2 regions of the Streptomyces sp. NPDC050619 genome follow, and region 1 is predicted to be linked to the other one. Evidence: riboswitches for the same ligand, from Rfam matches in the RefSeq annotation. Region 1 holds a riboswitch; the other holds the start of a gene.

Region 1 (7,565 bases):
CACGGATCGCCGTGCATACCGAGTGCGCCGGAATACGCATGACCGACCTCCGCCTTAATCCCCGTGAAACGTCGACGATTGACGTGTGTTCAGTGACTCTATTGCAATGAGCCGCAATTTCCGATAGCGGACCGGAATCCATGGATATTTTTTGGACAGACGGGCGTCTGAAACGCCGAAAGCCCCGGCTCGGGAGCCGGGGCTTCGGGAAGCGAAGCGCTGGGAGCGTCAGACGTTGACGCCGTGCGCGCGCAGGTAGGCGACGGGGTCGATGTCCGAGCCGTACTCCGCGGTCGTCCGGGCCTCGAAGTGCAGATGCGCGCCGGTGACGTTGCCGGTGGCGCCGGAGAGGCCTATCTGCCCCCCAGGGGTGACCTGCTCGCCCACCGAGACGCCGATGGACGACAGGTGGCCGTACTGGGTGTACGTGCCGTCGTTCATCTTGATCACGATCTGGTTGCCGTAGGAGCCGGCCCAGCCGGCCTCGACGACGGTGCCGGAACCGACCGCGTGGACGGACGTGCCGGTCGAGGCGTGGAAGTCCACGCCGGTGTGGCTGCCGGAGGACCAGACGGCGCCGCCGGTCTTGTAGCCGGTCGAGATGTACGAGCCGGAGATCGGGGCGACGAAGGCGTTGAGTCGCTCGCGCTCGGCCTCGCGGGCGGCGCGCTCCTTGGCCTCCTTGGCCTCGCGCGCCTTCTTGGCGTCGGCGACCGCCTTCTTGCGTGCGGCCTCCTCGGCCTTCTGCTGCGCCTCGGCCTCCTCGGCGGCCTGCTTCTGGGCCTCGGCCTGGGCGCCGATCTCGTCGGCGACCGAGTCGCCGACGGTGATGACGGGGATGAGACCGGTCTGCTCGGCGGCGGGTTCGGCGGCCAGCGCCGGGGCGGCCAGGGTGCCGATGACTCCGGTGGTGGTGAGCGCCGCGAGGCCCGCCGCACGGGCGGTGGAGCGCTTCATCCGGCTGGGACGACGGTGCTTCCCGGTGGCGCAGTTGAACGCCATGGAGTGGCTGTTCCTTTCCTTCCCTCTCGCCTACCGGGTTAGCTGACGGGTTCGGAGCAGGAAGGTCTCCTACGGACCCCCTCGCGGTGCGCGCGGGCGTCCGATTCACCCCAGGGACTTCATGTGTGGGTCCCCGGCTCCCCTGGCTCGCGCCGTACGGGGACTCGGCGATGACTGTCCGGTGCCGCGGATGCGGCGCACTGCCTGACGGACAGCCGGGATGACGCTAAACGGGCCGACTTTCAATCCCCAAACAGATCATGGCTTTTGTAGCGCATGCCACAGGGCAGACAGGCAACCTCTCCCTCAATTCGGACATAGGGGAGCCCTGGTGACTCTTCTGTCACCAGGGCCCCTACGCGCGCGTGCGTCGTGCTTCGGCTCTACTCGGCCGAAACGACGGTGACTTCGCCGATGCCGAGGGCCTCGACGGGCTCCTTGATCTGGGCCGCGTCACCGACGAGGACCGTCACCAGACGGTCCACCGGGAAGGCGCTCACGACCGCCGCGGTGGCCTCGACGGTGCCGGTCGCGGCGAGCTGCCGGTACAGCGTCGCCTGGAAGTCGTCCGGCAGCTGCTGCTCGACCTGGTCGGCCAGCGTGCCGGCGACGGCCCCGGCGGTCTCGTACTTGAGCGGGGCCACGCCGACGAGGTTCTGCACGGCCACGTCGCGCTCGTCGTCCGTGAGCCCCTCCTCGGCGAGCTTGCGCAGCACCGTCCACAGGTCCTCGAGGGCGGGGCCGGTGTTCGGGGTGTCGACGGAGCCGCTGATGGCGAGCATCGCGGCACCGCTGGCCCCGCCGGGAGAAGGCGCCGCGGAGCGCAGCACCTGCCCGAACGCCCGCACACCGTAGGTGTAGCCCTTCTCCTCCCGCAGGACGATGTCCAGGCGGGAGGTGAGGGTGCCGCCGAGGCAGTAGGTGCCGAGCACCTGCGCGGGCCATACGCGGTCGTGCCGGTCGGCGCCGATACGGCCGATCAGCAGCTGCGTCTGGACGGCCCCCGGACGGTCCACGATGACGACCCGGCCGGTGTCGTCGGCGGTCACCGGTGCCATGGGACGCGGCTCGGCCGCGGAGCCGGTCCAGGCGCCGAGCGTGTCGCCGAGCAGCGCGTCGAGGTCGATCCCGGTGAGGTCGCCGACCACCACGACGGTGCCGGTGGCGGGACGGACGTGCTTCTCGTAGAAGCCGCGTACGGCCGCGGAGTCGATGGCGGCGACCGTCTCCTCGGTGCCCTGGCGCGGACGCGACATGCGCGAGGTCGCCGGGAACAGCTCCTTGTAGAGCTCCTTGGCGGCGCGGCGGGACGGGTTGGCCAGCTCGTGCGGGATCTCGTCGAGCCGGTTGCGGACCAGTCGTTCGACCTCGCTGTCCGCGAAGGCGGGCGCCCTGAGGGCGTCGGCGAGCAGACCGAGCCCCTTGGACAGGCGCGAGGCCGGCACTTCGAGGGAGAGCCGTACGCCGGGGTGGTCGGCGTGCGCGTCGAAGGTGGCGCCGCAGCGCTCCAGTTCGGCGGCGAACTCCTCGGCGGAGTGCTTGTCGGTGCCTTCCCAGAAGGCACGCGCCATGATCGTGGCAACACCGTCGAGACCGGCCGGCTCGGCGTCCAAAGGCGCGTCCAGGAGCACCTCCACGGCGACGACCTGCTGGCCGGGGCGGTGGCAGCGCAGGACCGTCAGGCCGTTGTCGAGCGTCCCGCGCGCGGGGGCCGGGAATGCCCACGGCCTGGCCACGCCCGCCTTGGGCTGGGGATGGAAGTCCATCGTGGCGAGCTCGGTCACTTGGCCGCCTCCTCGTTCTCGGTCTCGTCGGCGGTGCCTTCTGCGGCCTCTGTGCTTTCGGTGGGCTCGTAGACCAGCACGGTCCGGTTGTCGGGGCGCAGGCGCGCCTTGGCGATCTCCTGCACCTCCTGGGCCGTCACGTCGAGCACGCGCCGGACGGCGCTGAAGGCGAGCTGCGGGTCGCCGAACAGCACGGCATAGCGGCACAGTTCGTCGGCGCGGCCCGCGACCGTGCCGAGCCGGTCCAGCCACTCGCGCTCCAGCTGGGCCTGGGCGCGTTCCATCTCCTCGGCGGTGGGTCCCTCCGCCGCGAAGCGGGCGAACTCCTCGTCCACGGCCGCCTCGATCACGGGTACCTCGGCATCGCCCGAGGTCTTCACGTCCATCCAGGCCAGCGAGGGTGCCCCGGCCAGGCGCAGCAGGCCGAACCCGGCCGCCACGGCCGTACGGTCACGGCGTACGAGCCGGTTGTAGAGGCGGGAGGACTCGCCGCCGCCGAGGATCGTGAGCGCCAGGTCGGCCGCGTCGCACGCGCGCGTGCCGTCCTCCGGGAGGCGGTAGGCCGCCATCAACGCGCGCGCGGGGACGTTCTCCTCGACGACCTCGCGCAGCTGCCCGCCCATGATGTCGGGCAGCGAGCCGTCACGCGGCGCGGGCTTGCCGTCGTACGCGGAGATGGAGCCGAAGTACTTCTCGATCCACGCGAGCGTCTGCTCCGGGTCGATGTCGCCGACGACCGACAGGACCGCGTTGTTGGGCGCGTAGTAGGTGCGGAAGAAGTCGCGGGCGTCTTCCAGGCTGGCCGCGTCCAGGTCGTCCATCGAGCCGATCGGCGTGTGGCGGTAGGGGTGCCCGTCCGGGAAGGCCAGGAGGAACATCTTCTCGAAGGCGGTGCCGTACGGGACGTTGTCGTAGCGCTGCCGGCGCTCGTTCTTGACGACGTCGCGCTGGTTGTCCAGGCTCTTCTGGTCGAGCGCCACCAGCAGGCTGCCCATGCGGTCGGCCTCGAGCCACAGCGCGAGCTCCAGCTGGTGGGTCGGCATGGTCTCGAAGTAGTTCGTGCGCTCCCAGCTGGTGGTGCCGTTGAGCGAGCCGCCCGCGCCCTGGACGAGCGCGAAGTGGTCGGTCCCCTTGACGTTGGCCGAGCCCTGGAACATCAGGTGCTCGAAAAGGTGAGCCAGGCCGGTGCGTCCCTTGACCTCGTGGCGCGAGCCCACGTCGTACCAGAGGCACACCGCCGCGACCGGGGTCAGGTGGTCCTCGGAGAGCACCACGCGCAGGCCGTTGGACAGGCGGTGCTCGGTCGCTGTCTGGCCCCCGGTGCCTGCCTGGGCTGTGGCCGTGTGACCCATGGGCATGTACGTCCCTTCGATCGCGTACGCGGTCGTTTGAACCGCGGTTTTCCTGCCGGTCCTGCCACTGTATGCAAGCGTGCGGACGGTCGGCGAAGTTCCCGCACGACGTACGCCCTGAGCGAGATCGCGTAGCCTGCCCGCATGCGGCCCCGCCGAACGCGTGCCGCGCCCGTGCACGCCGGGGGGACGGCCGACGCCGGGGCCTGGTCCGCATTGTCAGTGCCTCGGTCCACAATGGTCCGCATCAGATCCCGTTCACGCTTCAGCATGAGTGCGCCGAAGGAGCGCGTCGGTGTCGAGAGGGCGACCCCGCAGCGGCCCGAAGGCCTGAGCGGGGTCGGCCTCCCGACACCGACGTGAGCGACCCCTAGGCGAGCGACCAGAAAAGAGGAGCCGGCAGCGATGGCCCGCCGCAGCACGAAGACCCCGCCGCCCGACGACTCGTACGAGGAGCGGATCCTCGACATCGACGTCGTGGACGAGATGAAGGGCTCGTACCTCGAGTACGCGTACTCGGTCATCTACTCCCGCGCCCTGCCCGACGCCAGGGACGGCCTCAAGCCGGTGCACCGCCGCATCGTCTACCAGATGAACGAGATGGGCCTGCGCCCCGACCGCGGCTATGTGAAGTGCGCCCGCGTCGTCGGCGAGGTCATGGGTAAGTTGCACCCCCACGGCGACGCGTCGATCTACGACGCCCTGGTGCGCATGGCCCAGCCCTTCTCGATGCGCGTCCCGCTGGTCGACGGCCACGGCAACTTCGGCTCGCTGGGCAACGACGACCCACCGGCCGCCATGCGGTACACCGAGTGCCGCGCTGCCCAGGCCGCGAGCCTGATGACGGAGTCCATCGACGAGGACACGGTCGACTTCGCCCCGAACTACGACGGCCAGGAGCAGGAGCCGGCGGCGTTGCCCGCCGCCTTCCCGAACCTGCTGGTGAACGGCTCGTCGGGCATCGCAGTCGGCATGGCCACGAACATGCCGCCGCACAACCTGGCCGAGGTCATCGCCGCCGCCCGCCACCTGATCCGCTACCCGAACGCGGATCTGGACGCGCTCATGAGGCACGTCCCGGGCCCGGACCTGCCCACCGGCGGCCGCATCGTCGGCCTGACCGGCATCCGCGACGCGTACGAGACGGGCCGCGGCACCTTCAAGATCCGCGCCACGGTCTCCGTGGAGGACGTGACGGCGCGCCGCAAGGGTCTCGTCGTCACCGAGCTGCCCTTCTCGGTCGGCCCGGAGAAGGTCATCGCCAAGATCAAGGACCTGGTCGGCTCGAAGAAGCTCCAGGGCATCGCCGACGTCAAGGACCTCACCGACCGCGCGCACGGCCTGCGCCTGGTCATCGAGATCAAGAACGGCTTCGTGCCGGAGGCGGTCCTGGAGCAGCTCTACAAGCTGACCCCCATGGAGGAGTCCTTCGGCGTCAACAACGTGGCGCTCGTGGACGGCCAGCCCCTCACCCTCGGCCTGAAGGAGCTCCTGGAGGTCTACCTCGACCACCGCTTCGAGGTCGTACGCCGCCGCAGCGAGTTCCGCCGCACCAAGCGCCGCGACCGGCTACACCTGGTCGAGGGCCTGCTCACCGCGCTGATCGACATCGACGAGGTGATCCGCCTCATCCGCTCCAGCGACAACTCCGCCGAGGCGAAGCAGCGCCTGATGGAGCGTTTCTCGCTGAGCGACATCCAGACCCAGTACATCCTGGACACGCCGCTGCGCCGCCTGACCCGGTTCGACCGCATCGAGCTGGAGGCGGAGAAGGACCGGCTCAACGAGGAGATCGCGGAGCTGACCCGGATCCTGGAGTCGGACGCCGAGCTGCGCAAGCTGGTCTCCGCCGAACTGGCCTCGGTGGCGAAGAAGTTCGGCACCGAGCGGCGTACGGTCCTGCTGGAGTCGGCCGGCTCCCCGGCCGCCGCCGTGCCGCTCCAGGTGGCGGACGACCCGTGCCGCGTCCTGCTGTCCTCGACGGGCCTGCTGGCCCGTACGGCGAACGGCGAGCCGTTCCCGGAGGACGCCGACGCCAGGCGCGCCAAGCACGACGTGATCGTCTCGGCGGTGCCGGCCACGGCGCGCGGCGAGATCGGCGTGGTGACGTCCAGCGGGCGCCTGCTGCGCGTGAACGTCGTCGATCTGCCCCAGCTCCCGGACACGGCGGCGGCGCCGACCGTCTCCGGCGGCGCCCCCATGTCCGAGTTCGTCTCCCTGGAGGGGGACGAGACGGTGGTCTGTCTGACCACGCTCGACGAGTCGTCCCCGGGCCTGGCCCTCGGCACCGCACAGGGCGTCGTCAAGCGCGTGGTCCCCGACTATCCGACCAACAAGGGCGAGCTGGAGGTCATCACCCTCAAGGAGGGCGACCGGATCGTCGGCGCGGTAGAGCTGCGCACCGGCGAGGAGGACCTGGTCTTCATCACGGACGACGCCCAGTTGCTGCGCTACCAGGCCTCGCAGGTCCGCCCCCAGGGCCGTCCGGCGGGCGGTGTGGCGGGCATCAAGCTCACGGAGGGCGCGAAGGTCATCTCCTTCACAGCCATCGACCCGGCCGCGGACGCCGTGGTGTTCACGGTGGCCGGCTCGCGCGGCACACTGGACGACTCCGTCCAGACGACGGCCAAGCTGACCCCGTTCGACCAGTACCCGCGCAAGGGCCGCGCCACCGGCGGTGTCCGCTGCCAGCGCTTCCTCAAGGGCGAGGACTGTCTGTCCCTGGCCTGGGCGGGCCCCGTCCCGGCCAAGGCGGCACAGAAGAACGGCTCCCCGGCCGACCTCCCGGAGATGGACCCGCGCCGCGACGGCTCGGGGGTGTCCCTGGCGAAGACGGTGTCGGTCGTGGCGGGGCCGGTCTAGACGCTGAGAGACGGCTCTTCAGGGTCCTCTTCGGGATCCTGTACGTAGCGCAGAACGCCCCACATGCCGTGCTCGTCGGCGTGTGGGGCGTCGCTCTTGCACGCCTCCAGCTCCTTGCCGAGAGCGGGCACGTCGATGCCGGAGCCGATGAGCACGAGCTGGGTGAGGCGGGCGTCGGCGGGCGCGAGCGCCCAGGACTCCGGGTAGAAGCGCAGGAAGCGCCCGACGGCGTGGACGGCGTAGCGGTTGACGGAGTCGTACGGTCCGAAGTCGACGTACCCCTTGATCCGGTACAGCCCTTCGGGCCTGCTGTCGAGGAACCGCATCAACCGGCGCGGGTCGAGGGGCACTTCGGAGACGAAGGACAGGCTGTCGTATGCGGTATGCAGATGACCGGCGTGCCCGTCCTCCCCGGCGTGATCGTGCAGGTCGTCGAAGGACAGCTGCCCGATGCGCTCCTCACTGGGCCGGCAGTCGAAGAGGAACTCGGGGTCGACGCGGCCGTAGGTGGCGGGCACGACGGCGGCGCGGTCGGTGAGGGAACGGACGAGACCGAGGGTCCGCT
Region 2 (7,565 bases), on a different contig from region 1:
GCTGCTGGCCGAGAAGCTGCTCACGCACAGCCCCCATCTGGACCGGGTGTTCTTCGGCAACAGCGGTACGGAGGCGGTCGAGGGCGCGCTGAAGTTCGCCCGGTACGCGACCGGCAAGCCGCGGATCCTGTACTGCGAGCACGCCTTCCACGGCCTGACCACCGGGTCGTTGTCGGTCAACGGCGAGGGCGGCTTCCGGGACGGCTTCGCCCCGCTGCTGCCCGACACGGCCGTCCCGCTCGGTGATCTCGACGCCCTGGCACGGGAGTTGAAGAAGGGTGACGTCGCCGCCCTGATCGTCGAACCGGTCCAGGGCAAGGGCGTGCACGAGTCCCCGCCCGGATATCTGCGCGCGGCCCAGGAGTTGCTGCACCAGCACAAGGCGCTGCTCATCGCGGACGAGGTGCAGACGGGCCTCGGCCGGACCGGGGACTTCTACGCCTACCAGCACGAGGAGGGCGTCGAACCCGACCTGGTGTGTGTGGCCAAGGCGTTGTCCGGCGGCTATGTGCCGGTCGGCGCCACCCTCGGCAAGGACTGGATCTTCAAGAAGGTCTACTCGTCGATGGACCGGGTGCTCGTGCACTCGGCGAGCTTCGGCTCCAACGCGCAGGCCATGGCGGCCGGGCTCGCCGTGCTGTCCGTCATGGAGAACGAGCAGATCGTCGCGAACGCCCGCGCCACGGGCGAGCTGCTGAAGTCCCGGCTCGCGACGCTCGTCGACAAGTACGAGCTGCTCGCCGACGTCCGCGGCCGGGGCCTGATGATCGGCATCGAGTTCGGCAGGCCCAAGTCGCTGAAGCTGCGCAGCCGGTGGACCATGTTGCAGGCCGCGCGCAAGGGGCTGTTCGCGCAGATGGTGGTCGTCCCGCTGCTCCAGCGGCACCGGATCCTCACCCAGGTCTCCGGCGACCACATGGAAGTGATCAAGCTGATTCCGCCGCTGATCGTGGGGGAGCGGGAGGTGGACCGGTTCGTGGACGCCTTCACGGACGTGATGGACGACGCGCACAGCGGCGGCGGGCTGATGTGGGACTTCGGCAAGACGCTCGTCAAGCAGGCGGTGGCGAACCGATAGCGAGGACGTGCGAGGCGGGCAGGCGGGCGCGGAGTGGGCGCCCGCCTCCCGTCTCAGTCGAGCAGCCGCTCCCGCAGCCGCTCCCGGATCTCCGGGGTGATCCCGAGGCCCTGCTCCAGGTAGGCCTCGACGCTGCCCCACTTGTCCTCGATCGTCTCGAAGGCGGCCGTCAGATACTCGGCGCGGGCGCCGAACAGCGGGCTGAGCAGTTCCATGACCTCGGGGGAGTAGGCCGAGGCGGAGCTCGAGGTGCGGCGCACCTTGTAGCGGCGGTGCTTCGCGTTCGACTTCAGGTAGTCGGCGAGGATCGCCTCCCGCTCGACGCCCAGCGCGAGCAGCGTCACCGCGATGGACAGGCCCGCGCGGTCCTTGCCGGCCGCGCAGTGCATGAGGACGGGGACGCTGTCCTCGGCGATCGAGTGCAGCACCTGGGAGTGCTCGGCGGTGCGCTCCTTGATGATCTGGCGGTACGAGGTGATCATCCGATTCGCCGCCTTGCCGTCGCCGAGGATCTCGCGCAGCTGGTCGGTCTCGCCGTCCCGGACCATCGTCCAGAACTCGGCGCCGTGCGCCGGGTCGGTCAGCGGCAGGTTCACATTGCGCACGCCCGGCAGCTCTACGTCGGGCCCTTCCAGCTTCTGGTCCGCCGCATTACGGAAGTCGAAGATCGTGTGCAGGCCCAGGGAAGTGAGTAAGGACGCGTCCTGTTCGGTGGCGTGGGCGAGGTGGCCGCTGCGGAACAGCACTCCGTACCGCACCCGTCGTCCGTCCTCGGTCGGCAGTCCGCCCACGTCCCGGAAGTTGCGCACTCCGGCCAGCTCGGGTTCGGTCGACGGGACCTGCTGCGTCACGTGGGCTCCTCCCACTCCGTCCCGCCGACGCGGCTCGACGACGGGCACTCACTCGACGATACGACATGGATTCCTGGGGCAATGAGTTGTCCACAGGCGTTGCACCGTAGGCTCTCGGCGCTTGATGATGTTGAGGCTTGAGCGCACCTGTTCGTTTTCTGTTCGTATCTGTGAGGGACTGCATGCTGGAGATCGCCGAGAGCGGCCGTACGTGGATTCTGTCCGGGCCGACCAGCAGTTACGCCGTCCATCTCACCGATGACGACGAGCTACTGCACCTGCACTGGGGGCCGCGGATCACGCTCGCCGACGCCGAGGCCCTCGCTCTGCGCCCGCTGCCGGACTACTGGCCCTTCGAGTCCCCGCTGGACGGACGCGAGGAGTACCCGGTCGAGGGCGGCCCTCGCTTCGTCCGGCCGGCCCTGTCCGTGCGCACGGACGAGGGGCGCGGCACCGAGTGGAGCTTCGAGGCGTCCGACAGTGAGGGCGACGAGCTGCGGCTGCGGTTCCGTGACGGCGGGCTCGTGATCACGCTGCACTACCGCATGCGGGACGACGTCGTCGAGCGCTGGGTGAGCCTGGACAACGAAGGGCCCGCCGTGGAACTCCTTCGCGCCGACTCCGCCACCTGGACCCTGCCCGACCGCGAGGCCTGGCGGCTGTCCCAGCTGCACGGCCGCTGGGCCGCGGAGTCCCGGCTGGTGCGTGCTCCCCTCACCTACGGTGAGAAGGTCATCGGCAGCCGCCGCGGTCATACCGGACACCAGCACCTGCCGTGGGTCGCGCTCGACACCGACGCGACCGAGGAGCGTGGCGAGGTGTACGGCTGCGCCCTCGGCTGGTCCGGCTCCTGGCGGATCGCCGTGGCCCAGCTCCCGGACACGCGGATCCAGATCACCGGCGGGGCCGGTTACGACGACTCCGGTCTGCTCAGTCTGGCGGCGGGGGAGTCGTTCACGACGCCCGTCTTCGCCGGCCTGTGGAGCGACGGCGGCTTCGGCGGGGCGAGCCGCGCCTGGCACGCCTACCAGCGGACGTACGTCATTCCGGACGCGGACACGGACCGGCCGGTGCTCTTCAATTCCTGGGAGGCCACGGAGTTCGACATCTCGGAGGAGCAGCAGGGGGCGCTGGCGCGGCGGGCCGCCGCGATGGGCGTCGAGCTGTTCGTCGTCGACGACGGCTGGTTCGGGGCACGCACCAGCGACCGCGCCGGGCTCGGCGACTGGACGCCCAACCCGGACCGCTTCCCGGGCGGCCTGCGCCCCCTCGGCGACTACGTGCACGCGCTCGGCATGCGGTTCGGCATCTGGGTCGAGCCGGAAATGGTCAATCCGGACAGCGATCTGTACCGCGCCCATCCGGACTGGGTGCAGTACCAACCGGGGCGAAAGCGGACGGAACTGCGCAATCAGCTCGTGCTGAACCTCGCGCGCGAGGACGTCCAGGAGTACCTCTGGGAACAGCTCCACGCACTCCTCTCCAGTGCCCCGATCGACTACGTGAAGTGGGACTTCAACCGCTGCTTCACCGACGCGGGCTGGCCCGGCGAGCCCTACCCGCAGCGCCTGTGGGTCGACCATGTGCACGCCCTGTACCGCCTGTTGGACCGGCTGCGGGCCGCCCACCCCGGCGTCGCCTTCGAGTCCTGCTCGGGCGGCGGCGGCCGGATCGACCTCGGCGTGCTGAGCCGCACGGACCAGGTGTGGACCTCGGACAACACCGACCCGCTCGACCGGCTCGCCATCCAGCACGGTTTCAGTCAGATCCACCCCGCCCGGGTCATGGCCGCCTGGGTCACCGACAGCCCCAACACCCAGCTCAACGGCCGGATCAGCTCCCTGCGCCTCCGGTTTGTCAGTGCCATGGCCGGGGTGCTCGGGGTCGGCGGAGACCTCGCCGAGTGGACCGAGGAGGAGCTGGCCGAGGCCCGCGAGTGGGTGACCCTCTACAAGGAGATCCGGCCCCTCGTGCAGCGCGGCGACCTCTACCGGCTGCGCCCTCCGCAGGGCGGGCTGAGTGCGGTGCAGTACGTGCTGGGTGACGAGGCGGTCGTCCTCGCCTGGCTCGAGGCGCAGCACTACGGCGAGCCCGTCCCGGCGCTGCGACTGCGCGGCCTCGACCCGACAGCCTCGTATGAATGCCGCGAAACGGGCGAAGTTCACCGGGGGGCCGTACTGCTGCACCACGGGCTGCGGACAGGGCTGCGCGGTGACCTTGATGCGACGGTTCTCCGGCTCCGCCGCATCTGAGAGCTCTGTCCTAATTAGCGCCTTGAGTCCAACTCCTGGTGAATTGGCGGGACCTGGCGAGGAGGCACGTGAGGAGCGTCATATTCGTGACCGTGTGTCGCCCGTCATGTTCACGTAATTCACACGCTTTTCAAGGGTGTTTGAGCTGAAGGGCGCTCTTTCAATTCACGGAGGGTGACGGGAATTCTCACAGGGGATCAAGAAGAAACGCATTCACGGGGAACCTCTCGCTTGTCCCTTTGCGTCTTAGTCGCTTACGTTCACCACCGATCCGGACGGACGCCCAATCCTGCCGCCGCCCGGAGCCCGCACACTCACCCGTCCACGGCAGGAGCGGGGGACCCACAGGTAGAACCGCCTGTTCCGGTCTCCGGAACAGGCTAGGGGTAAAGCCGTGCTTCGGCATGGCCGGGCATCTCCAGTCCGCACCCGACAGCTCACCTCGCAGGCGCCGGAGAGGAATTCACCATGCCCGCGAAGGGTAAGCACCGCCGCCCCAAGTCCCAGCGTTTCACCCGTTCCATCGCCGTTGCCGGAACCGGCGGTGCCGCGCTCGCCCTCCCGCTTCTGGGGGCCACCGGCGCCCATGCCGCCCCCGCGCAGTCCGTTTCGGAAAAGGCCGTTCAGTCGTCCGTTCCGGCCGCCGAGAAGAAGGTGGCTGAAAAGCCGGTGGCTGGAAAGAAGGCTGCCGCGAAGACGTATTCGGTTCGGGCCGGCGACTATCTCGCGAAGATCGCCGAGGAGCAGAGCGTCAGCGGTGGCTGGCACAAGCTCTACGCCGACAATCGTGAGGCGGTCGGGGACAACCCGTCGTTGATCCATCCCGGTCTGAAGCTCGCGATCGGCAAGAAGGCCACGACGAGTACCGCCAAGACCGGGTCGTCGCCCTCTTCGTCGTCGTCCAAGCCTTCGCCCAAGCCCAAGTCGAAGTCGTCGTCCGCGCCGAAGGCGTCCTCCTCGGCGAAGACCGAGTCGGCCGCGCAGACGACCGACAACGCCAGCGGCTTCACGCTCCCGGTGGGTGGTGCCTCCGTCGGTACCGGGTACCGGGTCGCGGGTAGCATGTGGTCCAGCGGTTACCACACCGGCGTCGACTTCGTCGTCCCGACCGGCACCTCGCTCAAGGCCGTCGGCGCGGGCACGGTCGTCTCCGCGGGCTGGGGCGGTGCGTACGGCAACCAGGTCGTCATCAGGCTCGCCGACGGCTACTACGCGCAGTACGCCCACCTGTCCTCGCTCTCCGTCTCGTCCGGTCAGACCGTGACCGCGGGGCAGCAGGTCGGCCTCTCCGGTGCGACCGGCAACGTGACCGGCCCGCACCTGCACTTCGAGATCCGCACCACGCCGGACTACGGCTCGGACGTGGACCCGGTCGCCTACCTCCGTTCGAAGGGCGTCGCCGTCGGCTGACGCCCCACCGACCACCTGTCTGACACGCTGCCGAAGGCCGGACCCCGATCCCCGGGTCCGGCCTTCGGTATGCCCGGGCGGGGAGAGGGGGGACACTGTGAACTCTGAAGCGGTGCAAGCGCTTTCCCTCTCCGCTTCTCTCTCCACTTCGCTCTCCACATCCGAAGGAGCCGTATCCCGTGACGACCACGCGTAGAGCTTTCGGCGCCCTGGCCGCCGGTGCCGCCGTCGCCGCCCTCACCCCCGGCACCGCGAGCGCCGGACCTCGCCACCGCCGGCTCATCGCCCACGACGACTTCCGCCGCGGCCTCGGCAAGTGGGCCGTCGAACTCCAGGACGGCGGCACCGTCACCGCAGCCCGGGGCGTGCTGGAGATCGACGTGCCGAGCGGTGCGACGGTCTGGTTCAAGCAGCGGCTCGAGGGGCCCTACGTCCTGGAGTACACCGCCACGCCGGTGTCGGAGGGCGGGGTCAACGACCGGGTCTCGGACCTCAACAACTTCTGGAACGCCACCGACGTGCGCTCTCCGGAGGACCTCTTCGCCACCCCGAGGGGCGGGGCGCTGGAGGAGTACGACTACCTCAGGACGTACTACGCCGGCTACGGCGCCAACTACAACACCACGACCCGGCTGCGCCGCTACGTCGGCGAGGCGGGCGTGCGTCCGCTCGTCTACGACTACACCGAGCCGCTGCTGGTGGCGAACCGGCCGCACCGGGTCCGCGTCGTCTCCGACGGCTCGACGGTCCAGTGGTGGAACAACGGGCGGCTCGTGTTCGACTACCGAGACCCGGAGCCGTACACGAGTGGGCACTTCGCGTTCCGGACGGTGTGGAGTCATTTCCGGATCGCCGAATTCCGGGTGTGGCAGTCGCGGTAGTTGCCGCCTCAACAGCGGTGGTGGGAGGGGTATTCCTGGTTTGACCAACACTTGAAGGGTGGCTTATCTCACCGCTCGTCAACCCCTTATTACGGTCGCGTAGGTCACATCCGAAGGGGAATCATGGGCTGTTGTGGCAGACGATTCGAAGAATGACAACAGATCAGGGATCGGGTCGTACGTAGCGGTGGGGGACAGCTTCACCGAGGGCGTGGGCGACCTTGGCCCCGACGGGGCATATGTCGGCTGGGCCGACCGGTTCGCGGTACTGCTCGCGGACCGGCGGCCCGAGGACGACTTCCAGTACACGAACCTCGCCGTGCGCGGCAGGCTGCTCGACCAGATCGTCGAGGACCAGGTTCCGCAGGCCGTCGAACTGGCTCCGGACCTGGTCTCGTTCTGCGCCGGAGGCAACGACATCCTCCGGCCCGGCACTGATCCGGACGAGGTCGCCGAGCGCTTCGAGCGGGCGCTCGATCGGCTCACCTCCGCCGTCGGCACCGTCATGGTGACGACCGGCTTCGACACCCGTGGCATCCCTGTGCTCAAGCATCTGCGCGGCAAGATCGCCACCTACAACGGGCACGTACGGGCCATCGCCGACCGATACGGCTGCCCGGTGCTCGACCTGTGGTCCCTGAAGACCATTCAGGACCGCCGGGCCTGGGACGGCGACCGGCTCCATCTGTCGCCCGAGGGGCACACGCGCGTGGCGTTGCGCGCGGGCCAGGTCCTCGGCGTGGAGGTCCCGGCCGACCCGGACCAGCCGTGGCCGCCGCTTCCGCCGCGCGGCACCCTGGAGATCCGGCGGGACGACGTGCACTGGGCGCGCGAGTACCTGGTGCCGTGGATCGGCCGCCGGCTGCGCGGTGAGTCGTCGGGGGACCACGTGACCGCCAAGGGCACTCTGTCGCCGGACGACATCAAGTCGCGGATCTCGTGGGTGGCGTGAGGGCGTTCGGGATGCCCGGTCGGTGACGGTCTGCGGACCGGTGTCGGCCGGGCCTCGTGTGCTGCCGGGGCGGGTCCCGCTGCGGGATCGGCGGGCGTGACCTGTCCCGTCGACCGACGGCGCCGACGTGTCGCTCGCGCT

The links. A riboswitch is a leader RNA that binds a small molecule or an ion and turns the genes downstream of it on or off. The one in region 1 is predicted to bind cyclic di-AMP.
Positions count from the first base shown of each region.
Region 2: another riboswitch for cyclic di-AMP. It lies ahead of AB0I77_RS38320 (LysM peptidoglycan-binding domain-containing M23 family metallopeptidase); the one in region 1 lies ahead of AB0I77_RS16215 (M23 family metallopeptidase).

Region 1 is NZ_JBFAIR010000008.1:218,590-226,154, reverse strand. Features, by position in the region: gene AB0I77_RS16220 (GntR family transcriptional regulator) at 1-40, opposite strand, end outside; gene AB0I77_RS16215 (M23 family metallopeptidase) at 229-1,002, opposite strand; cyclic di-AMP (ydaO/yuaA leader) riboswitch at 1,015-1,182, opposite strand; gene AB0I77_RS16210 (pitrilysin family protein) at 1,386-2,786, opposite strand; gene AB0I77_RS16205 (pitrilysin family protein) at 2,783-4,144, opposite strand; gene AB0I77_RS16200 (DNA topoisomerase IV subunit A) at 4,544-7,000, shown strand; gene AB0I77_RS16195 (GTP-binding protein) at 6,997-7,565, opposite strand, start outside.
Region 2 is NZ_JBFAIR010000031.1:38,659-46,223, reverse strand. Features, by position in the region: gene AB0I77_RS38335 (aspartate aminotransferase family protein) at 1-1,078, shown strand, start outside; gene AB0I77_RS38330 (tyrosine-protein phosphatase) at 1,132-1,929, opposite strand; gene AB0I77_RS38325 (alpha-galactosidase) at 2,112-4,181, shown strand; cyclic di-AMP (ydaO/yuaA leader) riboswitch at 4,487-4,645, shown strand; gene AB0I77_RS38320 (LysM peptidoglycan-binding domain-containing M23 family metallopeptidase) at 4,650-5,591, shown strand; gene AB0I77_RS38315 (DUF6250 domain-containing protein) at 5,771-6,472, shown strand; gene AB0I77_RS38310 (SGNH/GDSL hydrolase family protein) at 6,606-7,424, shown strand.